2 regions of the Bradyrhizobium sp. BR 10261 genome follow, and region 1 is predicted to be linked to the other one. Evidence: predicted binding sites of a transcription regulator. Region 1 holds the regulator's gene; the other holds the start of a gene.
What was found. Region 1 encodes PhoB, which activates phosphate uptake and scavenging genes when phosphate is short. Its sites were predicted from a motif close to TGTCATNNANCTGTCAT; they were not measured.

Region 1 (7,821 bases):
ATCAGGACGATATAGAGCGGCAGCACGTCCATGTTGACGGGACGGAAGCGCAAGAGAAGCGCCTGCACGATGGTGATGTCGGGCTGCTTGAGAAAATCCATGATGCCCATCTCTTCGGTGTAGAGCGGGTTCTCGAAGCTGGTCGCGACGTAGGAGATTTCGGCGAGGAAGATCGTGAACAGGAAGACGTGGGCGACATAGATTTGCCAGACCCGCCGCAGGACGCGCGCCGTGGCGATGACGACACCGCTCTCCAGCATCGCGCGGCCGTAGACGAAGGCTGCGGTGTAGCCCGAGATGAAGATGAAGATCTCGGTGGCGTCGCTGAAGCCGTAATTGCGTATCGTGAACCAGGTCAGCAGATTGGGCGGCAGATGGTCGATGAAGATCAGCCACAGCGCGAGGCCGCGGAACAGATCGAGCCTGAGCTCGCGCTCGCCGATGGCAGGCAGCGTGATGGCCGGCGCGGCGACGCGCGGCTTCGCGTCGACCGGTTTGGCCTCCGCGGGCTTGGCGCCTGCGGTTCCCGCGATCGTCGATCCCGTCACTTGATCGGCAATGGTCATGGGGGCCCAAAAACCCTTCCGCAAATCGCGACGTTTCAGGAGTGTACCGGTCCGGTCGCCGCCTCGCAAAGCGGCCGGATCACATCTGGGGTGTACTTCTTCGTGAATTCGGGCGGGACGATGTCGCCAAGGCCGCCTGCGGCGTTTGGTTCCTGGCCGGGTTTTCGTTATGATGCCAGCCATGTACCGCGCCGTGACCCGCCAGATCGAAGTGACCGTCGAGCCGAACTTTGTTCCGGAACAGTCCTCGGCCGACCGCTCGCGGTATTTTTGGTCCTACACCATCGTGATCACCAATTCGGGCGACGAGACCGTGCAGCTCAAGACGCGGCACTGGATCATCACCGATGCCACCGGGCGGCAGCAGGAGGTCAAGGGCGAGGGCGTGATCGGCGAGCAGCCCGTGCTCGCCCCCGGCGAACGCTTCGAATACACCTCGGGCGTGCCACTCTCCACCGCCTCCGGCTTCATGACCGGCCGCTACCTGATGGTCAGCGAAACCGGCGAGCGCTTCGAGATCGACGTGCCGACGTTCTCGCTGGACAGCCCTGACAACAAGCGGGTGTTGAATTAGAGGCGGGTGACCGTGCCGGTAGGTGAGAGTGCCGTAGGGTGGATTAGCCGAAGGCGTAATCCACCACTGGCTGTTTCCGCAGAGACAAAAGAGGTGGATTACCCTTCGCTAATCCACCCTACAATGCTGGCGCCTACGCGTCCTCGACGCCCGCTTCATCCGGCGTGAATTCGTACACCGAGCTACAGAACTCGCAGGTCACGACGACCTTGTCGTCCTTGACCATGGCGCTGCGATCGTCAGGCGAGAAGCTCTTCAGCATGGACGCGACCGCGTTGCGCGAGCAGGAGCATTGCGCTTTCAGGACCAGCGGGTTGAACACGCGCACGCCGCGCTCGTGGAAGAGGCGGTAGAGCAGCCGCTCACCGGAGAGATCGGGATCGATCAACTCGACGTCCTCGACTGTCTCGATCAGCGAGCGCGCCTCGACCCAGGCATCGTCTTCGGCGACGCTGTGAGCCTCAAGGCCCTCGGGCGCATCGCCGGGATGCAGATCGGCCTGCCGCGCGCGCTCCGGCGCCTTTGGCAAAAATTGCATCAGCATGCCGCCGGCGCGCCAGCGGTGCTTGCCGCCGTCGCTCGAGCGCCACTCCTCGCCGACCGCAAGGCGCACGCGCGTCGGGATCTGCTCGGAGCGCAGGAAATATTCGTGGGCGGCGTCTTCCAGGCTGCCGCCGTCGAGCGCGACCAGGCCCTGGTAACGGCTCATATCGGGCCCCTGGTCGATGGTCATGGCGAGATGACCGCGGCCGAGCAGCGTGCCGGAATTCATTCCAGCGTTCTTGGCATCACCGAGGCGCTCGGCATCGAAGCGCGCATAGGCGCGCAGGCGATCGGGCGCCTGATAGTCGACCACCAGGAACGACACCGGCCCGTCGGTCTGGGCCTGCAGGATGAAGCGGCCCTCGAATTTGAGCGCCGAGCCGAGCAGCGTCGTCAGCACGATGGCTTCGCCGAGCAACTTGCCGACCGGTGCGGGATAATCATGCTTGGTCAGGATGTCGTCGAGCGCCGGGCCAAGCCGCACCAGACGGCCGCGCACATCGAGCGCATCGACCTCGTAGGGCAGCACGGCGTCATCGACGGGAACTGCGGAAGGCGCGCGAACCGGGCTTTCGGGCCTGGTTTTCATGTCGGGGGATTGGGAAACCATGGCGCTTTATCTGGGGTCGGAGGGCGGAAATGGAAGCCCCCCGCATTCCGTGCTCAGAATGGCGGGCGGCGTAGCCCGGATGGAGCGCAGCGCAATCCGGGGAAGCCTTTCCGCGTTAAGAACCCCGGATTTCGCTGCGCTCCATCCGGGCTACAAGTGAGCCTACTTCACCGCGTCAAAACACCAGGCCAGAATGCCCTTCTGCGCGTGCAGGCGGTTTTCGGCCTCGTCGAACACGACTGACTGCGGGCCGTCGATCACCTCGTCGGTCACCTCCTCGCCGCGATGGGCGGGCAGGCAGTGCATGAACAGCGCATCGGGTTTGGCCAGCGACATCAGCTTGGCATTGACCTGGTAGGGCTTGAGCACGTTGTGACGGTGCTCGCCCTCCTTGTCGCCCATCGACACCCAGGTGTCGGTGACAACGCAATCTGCGCCCTTCACGGCGGCCTCGGGATCGGTGCCGAGCACGATCGGCGCGTCCGTCGCCTTGATCCAGTCGCGCATCACCTTCTTCGGGGCAAGCTCCGGCGGCGTTGCGACGTTGAGCTTGAACTTGAAGCGTTCGGCGGCATGCGCCCAGGACGCCAGCACGTTGTTGTCGTCGCCGGTCCAGGCCACGGTGCGGCCCTCGATCGGGCCGCGATGCTCCTCATAGGTCATGAGGTCGGCCATCACCTGACACGGATGCGAACGCCGCGTCAGGCCATTGATCACAGGAACGGTGGCATTCGCCGCGAGCTCCAGCAGCGCCTCATGGTTGAGGATGCGGATCATGATGGCGTCGACATAGCGCGACAGCACGCGCGCGGTATCGGCAATGGTCTCGCCGCGGCCGAGCTGCATCTCGGCACCGGTGAGCATGATGGGCTCGCCGCCGAGCTGGCGCATGGCGACGTCGAACGAGACGCGCGTGCGGGTCGACGGACGCTCGAAGATCATGGCCAGCGTCTTGCCCTCGAGCGGACGCACCGGCTGATGCGCCTTCTGCTTCGCCTTCATGGCGGAGGAGGCCGCGAGCATGCTCTTGAGCTCCGACAGCGGCAGCTCGTTGATATCGAGGAAGTGCTTGGGTGCCTTGCTCATCAGCTTGCCGCCCGCTTGTTGCCTGACAGCGCCGTGCAGGCGCGTTCGAGCCTGACGATGCTGTCCTCGATTTCCGCCTCGGTGACGATCAAGGGCGGCAGGAAGCGCACGACATTGTCGCCGGCGCCGACGGTGAGCAGCTTCTCGTTGCGCAAGGCTGCGACCAGATCACCCGATGGCACCACGGCCTTGATGCCGATCAAGAGCCCCTCGCCGCGGATTTCGCTGACGATATCGGGGTGACGGTCGATCACGGAGGCGAGCTTCTGCTTGAGCAGCAGCGACATCTTCTGCACGTGGTCGAAGAAGCCGGGCTTGAGCATGACGTCGAGCACGGCGTTCGCGGCCGCGATCGCCAGCGGATTGCCGCCGAAGGTCGAGCCGTGCGAGCCGGGGCCCATGCCGGCGGCCGCATCTGCAGTCGCCAGGATCGCACCGATCGGAAAACCGCCGCCGAGCGCTTTCGCCAGCGACATCACGTCGGGTGTGACGCCGGTGCGGCGATGGGCGAAGAGATCGCCGGTGCGGCCCATGCCGGTCTGCACCTCGTCGAAGGCCAGCAGCAAGCCTTTCTCGTCGCAGAGCTGGCGGAGCGCCTTGAGGAAGGCTGATGTCGCCGGACGCACACCGCCCTCGCCCTGGATCGGCTCGATCAGGATGCCGGCGGTATGTGGACCGATCGCCTTCTTCACGGCCTCGATGTCGCCATGCGGGACCTGGTCGAAGCCGTCCATCGGCGGACCGAAGCCTTCGAGATATTTTGCCGATCCCGTCGCGGCCAGCGTCGCGAGCGTGCGGCCGTGGAAGGCGCCCTCGAAGGTGATGATGCGATAGCGCTCCGGATGGCCCTTGGAGAAGTGATGATGGCGGACCAGCTTGATCACGCCCTCCAGCGCCTCGGCGCCGGAATTACAGAAGAACACGAAGTCGGCAAAGCTCTCATTGCAAAGACGCGCAGCGAGCTTCTCGCCGTCAGGGCTCTGGAACAGGTTCGACATGTGCCAGAGTTTCGTGGCCTGCTCCTGCAGCGCCTTGACCAGCGCCGGATGGGCATGGCCGAGTGCATTGACCGCAACGCCCGAGGTGAAATCGAGATAGCGATCGCCATTGGTTGCGATCAACCAGACGCCTTCACCGCGCTCAAAACCGATATCGGCCCTGGCGAAAACGGGGAGCAAATGCGGCGCGGCGCTGTTGGTCATGACGATCTCTTTGGTGGTCATCAGGATGTTTCGGACGGCCTGAACACGCATGGCGCAGCGCGTCATTTGGCCCGGAAAACGAAACGTGCCGCCTTTTAAGGGCGGCACGCGCGACTATCTTATGCTTGGCAATACGGGTGTCAATGCCGCCCGGAAAGCCTCGCGAAACGCTGAATCCGTAGTCTTGCGGTGGCGATTTTGCGGGATTTTCGCCACGGAACATGTGGACGCGAGTCGGCGGACTCTTGCGCGTGAGTCACGGCATATTGTAGCGTTTGGCTTGTCAGATACGACATCTCGTGCAGCGGTTCTGATCCCAAAAGTCCTCATGTACCGGCGTAAACGTTCGGGCGCATCTGGTGCGCCCGGCGAGCCTTAAGGGATTCTGGCGGCACGGGTTTTTCGAAGCTTAGGCATTCGTCGTGAGGCCCCGCAGATGGCTGGCGCCGGCGAAGGAAAGGATGCAATGACGGTTTTGACCTGGTCAGATGATCGCGTCGAGCAGCTGAAAAAGCTCTGGGAGGCCGGACTTTCGGCCAGCCAGATCGCCGCTGAGCTTGGAAACGTGACCCGCAACGCCGTAATCGGCAAGGTGCACAGGCTCGGCCTGTCCGGCCGCGCCAAGAGCCCCTCATCAGCAGCTCCGCGGCCGCGCAAGGCGCGTCCCGCGCAGCACATGATGCGGGTGAGCCGCCCCATGGCGCGCGGCAACACCGCGCTTGCGCAAGCTTTCGAGGTCGAGGTCGAGGCTGAACCTGTTACCTACGACAACGTTGTGCCGATGAGCCAGCGGCTCTCGTTGCTCGAATTGAACGAGGCCACCTGCCACTGGCCGGTCGGCGATCCCTCAAGCCCGGATTTCTTCTTCTGCGGCGGCAAGGCGCTCTCCGGCCTGCCCTACTGCGCCCAGCACTCGCGCGTGGCGTATCAGCCGGCGGCGGATCGCCGACGGGCGCCGGCGAAGCCGGGCACGCGCTGAGTACTTGGTTCAGACGACATCGTCGCGGTACAGGCCGGGACGAAAAAAAGCGCGCCACCTGGCGCGCTTTTTTTTGTTTGCTGGCGGGCAGCTTAGCTTGACGTCTGCTCGGCCTTCGCGAAGCGATCGTCGAGCGCGTAGCCTGCGCCGCGAACGGTGCGGATCGGGTCCTGCTCGCGGCCGAGATTGAGCAGCTTGCGCAGGCGGCCGATATGCACGTCGACGGTGCGTTCGTCGATATAGATGTCGCGGCCCCAGACGCTGTCGAGTAGCTGCTCGCGCGAGAACACCCGGCCGGGATGCTCCAGGAAGAACTCCAGCAGGCGATATTCGGTCGGTCCGAGATCGATCGGCCGGCCCGAGCGCGCCACGCGGCGCTTCTCGCGATCGAGCTCGATGTCGCCGAAGGCGAGCACGGTCGCGAGCCGCTCGGGGCTGGCGCGCCGCAGCAGGCCCTTCACCCGCGCGAGCAGCTCGGGCACCGAGAACGGCTTGACGATGTAATCGTCGGCGCCGGTGGCAAGGCCCCTGACACGCTCGCTCTCCTCGCCGCGCGCGGTGAGCATGATGATCGGCAGCTGCTTGGTGTCGGATCGCGTCCGCAACCGGCGGCATAGCTCGATCCCGGACAGGCCCGGCAACATCCAGTCGAGCACGATCAGATCGGGGATGTGCTCCTTGAGGCGGGTGTCGGCGTCGTCGCCGCGCATCACCGTCTCCACGTCATAGCCGTCGCCTTCGAGGTTGTAGCGGAGAAGCTCGGTCAGAGCTTCCTCGTCCTCAACCACCATAATGCGTGCGCCCATGGGCTCGTCGCTCCTTGCGTAATCAGGTGTTCGGGACCGTCGTGGCGAACGTCGTCATGTCGCCCTTCGGCCGCTTGTCGGTGATGGCCTGGCCTTCGATCATGTAGAATACGGTCTCGGCGATGTTGGTGGCGTGGTCGCCGATCCGCTCGATGTTCTTGGCGCAGAACATCAGATGGATGCAGAACGAGATGTTGCGCGGATCCTCCATCATGTAGGTGAGGAGCTCGCGGAACAGCGAGGTGCAGATGGCATCGACTTCCTCGTCACCCTTCCACACCGCCATCGCCGCCGGCAGATCGTGCGCGGCATAGGCGTCCAGCACCGATTTGACCTGCTGCTGCACGAGGTCTGTCATGTGCTCGAGGCCGCGGAACAGCTTGAGCGGATGGAAATCCGTCTCCAGCGCCGCGACGCGCTTGCCCATGTTCTTGGCGAGGTCGCCGATGCGCTCGAGGTCGGTCGCAACCCGCATGGCGCCGACGATCTCGCGCAAGTCCACCGCCATCGGCTGGCGGCGCGCGATGGTCAGCACGGCGCGCTCCTCGATCTTCTTCTGGAGCGCGTCGAGCTCGGCATCGATGGTGACGACGCGCTGGCCCAGCGCGACGTCGCGGCGGATCAGCGCATCGACGGAATCGACGATCATGCGCTCGGCGATGCCGCCCATCTCGGCGACCAGGCGGGTGAGCTCCTGAAGGTCGGTGTCGAAGGCTTTTGCGGTATGTTCGGAAGCCATGTCCTGTCTCCTCAGCCGAACCGGCCGGTGATGTAATCCTGCGTGCGCCGGTCCGACGGCGACGTGAAGATCTTGCTGGTGTCGTCGAACTCGATCAGCTCGCCCAGATACATGAAGGCGGTCTTGTCGGAGACGCGGGCCGCCTGCTGCATGTTGTGGGTGACGATCGCGATGGTGTAGTTCTCGGACAGTTCCTGGATCAGCTCCTCGACCTTGGCGGTCGAGATCGGATCGAGCGCCGAGCAGGGTTCGTCGAACAGGATCACTTCAGGCCGCACCGCGACGGTGCGGGCGATGCAGAGGCGCTGCTGCTGGCCGCCCGAGAGCGACAGGCCGGAGGCGTTGAGCTTGTCCTTGACCTCGTTCCACAGCGCGCCGCCGCGCAGCGCCTTCTCGACGCGGTCGTCCATCTCGGACTTCGAGATCTTCTCATAGAGGCGGATGCCGAAGGCGATGTTCTCGTAGATCGTCATCGGGAACGGCGTCGGCTTCTGGAACACCATGCCGACGCGGGCGCGCAGCAGGTTGAGATCCAGCTTGGGGTCGAGGATGTTGGTCTGGTCCAGCATCAGCTGACCGGTGACGCGCTGGCCCGGATAGAGGTCATACATCCGGTTGAAGATGCGCAGCAGGGTCGACTTGCCGCAACCGGACGGGCCGATGAAGGCGGTGACGCGGTTGGTACCGAGCGTCAGATTGATGTTCTTCAGCGCCTG
Region 2 (7,821 bases), on a different contig from region 1:
AGTAGATCTTGAACGCGACACCGACGCCGAGCAGCAGCGGAAACGCGACGATATTGGCAAAGTTCAGCGGCAGGCCGATCAACACGCAGATCTCGAGCGTCACTGCACCTGCAACCAACAGCGGCACCAGCGTCATCAGCACATCCACAATGCGACGGAGCGTGATCCACAGCAACAGGCCGATCACCAGCAGCGCATAGATGCCGGCATGGATGAAGGCATTCACCACGGTGTCGCCGGATTTCAGGATCGAGACGGGCCCACCAATTGCGGTCGGCTCGGCAGCGAGCACAGCTGCCGCAAACTTGCGCAGCGTATCGTTGTCGTTCGGATCGCCCTTGGGCTGGGCCTCGACGCGAATGATGCCGTCCTTGCTCTTCCAGGCGCTGACGAGATCCGGTGGCAATGAGTTCAGGGTCACCGGCCCGGCCTGCATCGCGTTTCTGAGCTGGTCGAACACGATCTTCATCGGCGCAACGAACACATCCTGCGCCTTGTTGCGGGTCGCTTCATCCGAGTTGGCGAGCTTTTCCAGGGCGGCCGCGAGCCTACGCGAGGCAACCGCACCGGGGCCCTTGGCGTCGCCCGCGGTCCGGCGGAGATTCTCGACCGAGGATTTCAGCGACTCGACGTTCTCCCGGTCCGACGGCGCTGCATCGACCTGGTCCGGATTGAGCGCGGGATTCAGCACCTTGGCGCCTTGCGCGATCAGCTTCAGCTTGGGCTCCTGGTCCTCAGGCACGAAACTGTTGAGCGACATCACCCGCAATACTTCCGGGACCTTTTCGAGCCTCGCCTCAACCTGCTGGACCTGCTCTTCCGACGTGACCATCACGTTGATGGCGTTGGCGCCGGTGTTTGGATCCTTGCGCAGGTCGAGGAATGTCGCGATCGATTCCGCGTTCGGATTGCGCAGGTTCATCGGGTTGAAGTCGAACTTCATGAAATAGAGCAGCGGCAGGCCGGCGACCGCGAGCAGCAGCGTGCCACCGACGACCAACACCCGGTGCTTCTCCAGGAAATGATCGAGCGGCGCCAGGAAGGCGTAGCCCACCGGCTCCTTCTCGCCGGGCGGGTTGAGCAGTTTGAGCAGCGCCGGCAGGACGGTGATCGAGGAGATGAACGCCACCAGCATGCCGACGCCGGCGATCTGGCCGAGCTCGGCGATGCCCTTGTAGTCGGTCGGGATGAAGCAGAGGAAGCCGGCTGCGGTCGCCATCGCAGCGAGCGACAGCGGGATCGCGGAGCGTCTGGCGGCAAGCACCAGCGCCTTGCGGAGATCATCGACCTTGTAACGCTCCGAGCGGTAGCGGACGCTGTACTGGATGCCGAAATCGACGCCGAGGCCGACGAACAGCACGGCAAACGCGATCGAAAGCAGATTGAGCGAGCCGACCATCATCAGGCCGGCGGCGGTGGTGATCGCGAGGCCGACGAAGAGATTGACGAACACGGCGAAGATGATCTTGGCCGAATGCAGTGCCAGCCACAGGATGAACAGCACGACGAGCACCGTGCCGACACCGTTGACGACAGCACCTTCCTGGACGGTGGCGTATTCCTCGTTGGCGATCGGCACTGGGCCGGTCAGCCGCACGCGCGCCTGGTATTTGGTTGGGAAATTGAGGTTCGCCGCCGCCTTTCGGATCGCATCGGTGGCATCCTTGCCGGGCTCCAGCGCGTTGTAGTCGAGGATCGGCTTGAACTCGATGAAGGCGCGCTTGTCGGAATCCTTCAGCGGCTCGTCGCTGACGAGCTCGCGCCAGGAGAAGACCGCATTGCCTTTGTTGAGCACGGTCTCGACCGTCTGTGCGATCTGGTTGAACGGCCGCTCGGTGCTGTCGAGCTTGACCTCGCCGCGCTTGACGCCGGCAAGCCCGGTCTCCAGCGCGCCGGTCAGGCCGCGGATCGAGGGATCGCCGGCCATGATCTCGATCAGGGGCGCTGCGGATTCGAACTGGCTGGTGATCTTGGCGACCTCCTCGGTCGGCAGGAACAACAGGCCGTTCTTCTCGAAGAACTCGCCGGTGCCAAGCTGCTGCATCGACTGGAAATGGGTCTTATCGTCCTTGAGCTTGGCAAACAGCGCGTCAGCCGCCGCGTTTGCCATCTCTGGCGTCCTGGCCTCAACAACCGCGAGGATCGTGGCGTCGCGATCGAAGGCTCGGTCAAACTGCTGATCGCGCTGGCGCCAGTCCAGATTCTGGGCAATCAGCGAGTTGATGTCGGTGTTGATGGCGAAGTGCTTGGACGTGTAATAGCCCGCCCCCACCGCCAGCAGGAGCCCGAGAACGACGACGAGGGAGGCAAACCGGGTGCAGGCCCTGACGATGGCAACGACTACGCTTTGCAGCACGTATTTTCTTTCTGGTGTTAACAGCTTGCCGGAAACGCCCGCTGTTTATCGGAGTTCCGGAGCGAAACCTATTGCTGTTTTGAGTGGTTCTCAGCGGAACAAGGTTCGATGTGAACGCCGGGAGACCGTGGCAAAATCATGCGGGACGGCCGGTATAGCCGGAGACTTGAGGCGGCAAAGTGACGGAGGGATGAGCACAAACGTCGCCGTCCGGGCTCTTGTAAGTCGACTACTATAATACCTTGATCGGCACTGCCGGGAACCAGCAGCTCATTCCCACCTTTCCTTATTGCCGATTTTTTGACACAAAGTGCTGTGCCTGCATGCGCCGAGGCCCCCGATGGGGTGGGCGGTTACCGCGGTTGCGACACCGATGGTGCGGATATTGCAGCATGGGACCATATCGGGGTGCCGCCGGGACAATGAAGCGGATTGGTGCAACTTGCGTGATGGGCGTCCAATGGAAGTTTATCTAGCGCAACCGCGCGGCTTTTGCGCCGGTGTGGTGCGCGCGATCGAGATCGTGGAGCGAGCGCTGGAGAAATACGGCCCGCCGGTCTACGTGCGCCACGAGATCGTGCATAACAAATACGTGGTCGAGAGCCTGAAGGCCAAGGGCGCCATCTTCGTCGAGGAGCTGTCTGAAGTTCCGCCGAAGGCCGTGACCGTTTTCAGTGCCCATGGCGTCGCCCGCAGCGTCGAGGAGGAGGCTGCCGCCCGCGACCTGCCGGTGCTGAATGCCACCTGCCCTCTGGTCACGAAAGTTCACAATCAAGGGAAGCGCTACATCACCAAGGGCCGTACCCTGATCCTGATCGGCCATGCCGGCCATCCGGAGGTCGAGGGCACGATGGGCCAGGTTCCCGGGCCGGTTCTGCTGGTCCAGAGCGTCGCGGAAGCCAAGGCCCTCACGCTGCCTGCCGATACGCCAGTGGCCTACATCACCCAGACCACCCTGTCGGTCGACGACACCAGGGGCATTATCGAGGTCCTTCAGGCCAAATTTACAGATATTCAAGGCCCAGACATCCGGGATATCTGCTATGCGACACAGAACCGCCAATCTGCGGTAAGGGACTTGAGCAAGCTGGTCGACGTGATCTTGGTGGTGGGCGCTGCCAATAGCTCGAATTCGAACCGGCTTCGCGAGATCGGCACCGAGGCTGGCGTCGCGAGTTATCTGATCGCCGATGGAAGCGAGCTCAATCCGGAGTGGTTGAAAGGTGCGAGATCCGTCGGCCTCACGGCCGGCGCCTCGGCGCCCGAGGTGCTGGTGGATGACGTGATCGAAGCGCTGCGGCGGATCGGACCGGTGACGGTCTCGGTACTTCCCGGCCGCGAGGAAAACATCGAATTCAGGCTTCCGGCCGAGCTGGCTGCAAGCTGACCTACCCGAATTTCAAGCCCAGAAAGAAACGTGTAATGGCAATCCCCTTCTTCAAGGAAATGCGTATCGGCGGCTATTTGCTCAAGCAGAAACTGCTTGGCCGCAAACGCTATCCGCTCGTGCTGATGCTCGAGCCGCTGTTCCGCTGCAACCTCGCCTGCGTCGGTTGCGGCAAGATTGATTATCCGGATGCGATCCTCAACCGCCGCATGACTGCACAGGAGTGCTGGGACGCGGCCGACGAGTGCGGCGCGCCGATGGTGGCAATCCCCGGCGGCGAGCCGCTGATCCACAAGGAGATCGGCGAGATCGTGCGCGGCCTCGTCGCGCGCAAGAAGTTCGTCTCGCTCTGCACCAACGCGCTGCTGCTGGAGAAGAAGCTCGACCTGTTCGAGCCCTCGCCCTACCTGTTCTTCTCGGTGCATCTCGACGGCCTGCGTGACCACCATGACAAGGCGGTGTCGCAAGTTGGCGTGTTCGACCGCGCCGTCTCCGCGATCAAGGCGGCGAAGGCGCGCGGCTTCACCGTCAACGTCAACGCCACCATCTTCGACGGCCATCCGGCAGAGGAGATCGCAAAATTCCTCGACCTCACCGTCGAGCTCGGCGTCGGCGTCTCGATGTCGCCCGGCTACGCCTATGAGCGCGCGCCTGACCAGGAGCACTTCCTCAACCGCACCAAGACCAAGAAGCTGTTCCGCGATGTCTTCGCGATGGGCAAGGGCAAGAAGTGGAACTTCATGCACTCCGGCCTGTTCCTCGACTTCCTCGCCGGCAACCAGGAATACGAATGCACGCCGTGGGGCATGCCCGCGCGCAACATCTTCGGCTGGCAGAAGCCCTGCTATTTGCTCGGTGAAGGCTACGCCAAAACCTTCAAGGAGCTGATGGAGACCACCGACTGGGACAGCTACGGCACCGGTCGTTACGAGAAGTGCGCCGACTGTATGGCCCATTGCGGCTACGAGCCGACGGCGGCGACCGCAGCCCTCAACAACCCGCTGAAGGCGATGTGGGTGTCGCTGCGCGGCATCAGGACCACGGGCCCGATGGCGCCCGAGATCGACCTCTCCAAGCAGCGCCCGGCGCAGTACATCTTCTCCGAGCAGGTCCAGAAGAAGCTGTCGGAGATCCGCAAGGACGAGGCCGAGGCTGCTGCCGCCAAGGCGGCGCGGAAGGCTTCGACGGCGGCGTAAGCGCGCAAGCCGGCGCCAACGAACAAGGCCCGATCGCCGATGGCGATCGGGCCTTTTGTTTTGCTCGGCGCGAGCGGCCCTCTCCTCTATGCTTGTCCTCGTCCTTGCAAAAGGCGAAATACAACCCCATGCACAGTAGAAGCGCGGTTGCTCGCCGGCACGCGGCTCATTCGGTCAAGCCATTGCTGCGTCAACCCAATCAGCGGCAAACCAGAAAGCATCGCGGATCTGCAGCACGTGCGCGTCTTCGCAACCCTCCACATCGTCCGTCGGCAGCAATTGAGACCGGCGCAATTTCGTATTTTACGAATATCGTTTGACGCGTCGGGCAGAACCGTGGCATGATGCCATGCTGGCTTTTTGCGGCAATCGCTCCCGCCGGAGGCCGTGACCTCGCCTTTCGATCCCGTTCCGCCGCGATTACCGTGCCTCGCGAACGCCCGCATGGCCTGCTGCTTTCGCGGACTTGACGAGCTTGCGATCGAAGGTGACGAACGCCTCGCAATGTCCTGAGCTCGTCAGATGCACCGCATCTGCAAGTCCATTCCCCGCCCGGCAAGGTCAAGCGCCGCTGCAACCGTCGCACCGTCCTCGACCGTGACGGGCGGAAGTCCCGCGAAGTTGCGGTGCACTTGAGCCGATACTGCACTCAAGATGTGCAGAGACACAGCAATCGAGGCGCGCCGTGCACAAAATCCGACATGCGCGTCACGGGAATGTCATCTAACAATACCGGGTTCCCTGCCCTGACGGCGCCGGCCCCCTGGCCAACATCGATGGAGCCCGACATGAACCCGTGCACGACAACCGGTCTGCGATGCGCTGTTGCGTCGATCGCCGCCGCCATGTTCTGCCTCGCGACTGCAGCTCGCGCGGCAGACCTCACCGTTTACACGGCATTGGAGGCCGACCAGATCAAGCCCTACAAGGCCGCCTTCGAGAAGGCCAATCCCGGCATCAACATCCTCTGGGTTCGCGACTCCACCGGCATCATCACCGCAAAACTCCTTGCGGAGAAGGCAAACCCCAAGGCCGATGTGGTCATGGGTCTTGCCGCAACCTCGCTGATGCTGCTGCAGAAGGAAGGCATGCTGATGCCTTACGCGCCTGCGGGTCTCGACAAGGTCGACGCCAAGATGCGCGATCCCGCCGCCTCGCCGCAATGGGTGGGCATGGACGTCTGGGCATCCGCGTTCTGCGTCAACACCGTGGAAGCAGGCAAGAAGAACCTGCCCGAGCCCGCGTCCTGGGCCGATCTGACCAAGCCGGTCTATCAGGGACAGATCGCCATGCCGAACCCGGCCTCGTCGGGGACCGGATTTCTGATGGTCTCCGCCTGGCTTCAGATGTTCGGCTGGGACGGAGGCTGGAAGTACATGGATGAGCTTCACCATAACATCGCGGCCTACACGCATTCCGGCTCCAAGCCGTGCCGGCAGGCCGCCGCCGGCGAGTACACGATCGGCCTCTCGTTCGAATATCGCGCCAACAAGACCAAGAAGGGCGGAGCGCCGATCAGCATCGTCCTGCCCAAGGAAGGCCTCGGCTGGGACATGGAGGCGATCGGCATCATGAAGACGACCAAGGAGGTGGAGGCGGCGAAGAAGCTGGTCGACTGGGCGGCGACGCCGGAGGCCAACAAGCTCTACGCCGAGAACTTCGCCATCGTCGCGTTGCCTGGCATCGCAAGCTCCATGGAGTTCATCCAGGGTGACATCGACAAGATGCTGATCAAGAACGACTTCGCCTGGGCCGCGGAGAACCGCGACAAGATCCTGGCAGAGTGGAGCAAGCGCTACGACGGCAAGTCCGAACCCAAGAATTGAACAGAAACTGAAAGACCTGAACTGAGCATCCCGCCCGGGATTCTCGGAGCAACGAACCCGGCGGTGCACGCGCGCCGCCGGTCAATGCGGGACAGTAGAATGGACAGCACGCCAACGACGGTGCCCTATCTCCGCATCCGCAACCTCTCGAAGAAGTTCGGCGCGTTCACCGCGCTCGACACTGTCGATCTCGACATCATGCCGGGCGAGTTCGTCTCATTCCTCGGGCCGTCCGGCTGCGGCAAGACCACGCTGCTCCGCGCCATCTCCGGCCTCGACGTGCAGACCACCGGGTCGATCCATCAGGGCGGGCGGGATATCTCGACGCTGCCGGTCGCCAAGCGCGACTTCGGCATCGTGTTCCAGTCCTATGCGCTGTTCCCGAACCTGACGATCAAGGACAACGTCGCCTACGGCCTGGTATCCGCAGGCACGCCTCGCATTGAGACCGACAAACGGGTCAAGGAGCTGCTCGAACTCGTCGGCCTGCCCGAGCAGGCCGGCAAATATCCGGCCCAGCTCTCGGGCGGGCAGCAGCAGCGCGTCGCACTCGCCCGCGCGCTGGCGCTATCGCCCGGCCTGCTGCTGCTGGATGAACCGCTGTCCGCCCTCGACGCCCGCGTCCGGGCGCGCCTGCGCGGCGAGATCCGCGACCTGCAGCAACGCCTCAAGCTGACGACGATCATGGTGACCCACGATCAGGAGGAGGCGCTCACCATGTCCGACCGGATCGTGGTGATGAGCCATGGCAGGATCGAGCAGGTCGGCACGCCCGACGAGATCTACGGCCGCCCCGCGACGGCTTTCGTCGCCGACTTCGTCGGCAAGATGAACTTTCTGGAGGGGCGCCTCGTCACCAGCAAGCGCGCTGACGTCAGCGGGGCCGTGCTCGATTTCGGCGAGGAGGTGCCGCTCGCCGAGGGCGCGGCCGTCACGGTCTGCCTTCGGCCGGAGGACGTGGTGGTGCGCGACATCGGCGAGCATGCGGACAATCGCCTCTCGGTCCAGGTCGGCGTGATGGAATTCATCGGCAATCATTTCGCGACGACCCTGCAT

Region 2: the regulator PhoB is predicted to act here: its motif matches at 5,646-5,662, upstream of HYH07_RS18135 (putative 2-aminoethylphosphonate ABC transporter substrate-binding protein).

What each region holds. Positions count from the first base shown of each region.
Region 1 covers NZ_JACOFQ010000016.1:100,533-108,353, reverse strand. Annotated here, with positions in the region: gene HYH07_RS20070 (OpgC domain-containing protein) at 1-566, opposite strand, end outside; gene apaG (Co2+/Mg2+ efflux protein ApaG) at 748-1,140, shown strand; gene HYH07_RS20060 (Hsp33 family molecular chaperone) at 1,274-2,293, opposite strand; gene argF (ornithine carbamoyltransferase) at 2,456-3,379, opposite strand; gene HYH07_RS20050 (aspartate aminotransferase family protein) at 3,379-4,581, opposite strand; gene HYH07_RS20045 (GcrA family cell cycle regulator) at 5,048-5,560, shown strand; gene phoB (phosphate regulon transcriptional regulator PhoB) at 5,653-6,366, opposite strand; gene phoU (phosphate signaling complex protein PhoU) at 6,389-7,105, opposite strand; gene pstB (phosphate ABC transporter ATP-binding protein PstB) at 7,117-7,821, opposite strand, start outside.
Region 2 covers NZ_JACOFQ010000014.1:57,933-65,753, reverse strand. Annotated here, with positions in the region: gene HYH07_RS18150 (MMPL family transporter) at 1-2,356, opposite strand, end outside; gene ispH (4-hydroxy-3-methylbut-2-enyl diphosphate reductase) at 2,817-3,743, shown strand; gene hpnH (adenosyl-hopene transferase HpnH) at 3,779-4,939, shown strand; gene HYH07_RS18135 (putative 2-aminoethylphosphonate ABC transporter substrate-binding protein) at 5,728-6,765, shown strand; gene HYH07_RS18130 (putative 2-aminoethylphosphonate ABC transporter ATP-binding protein) at 6,865-7,821, shown strand, end outside.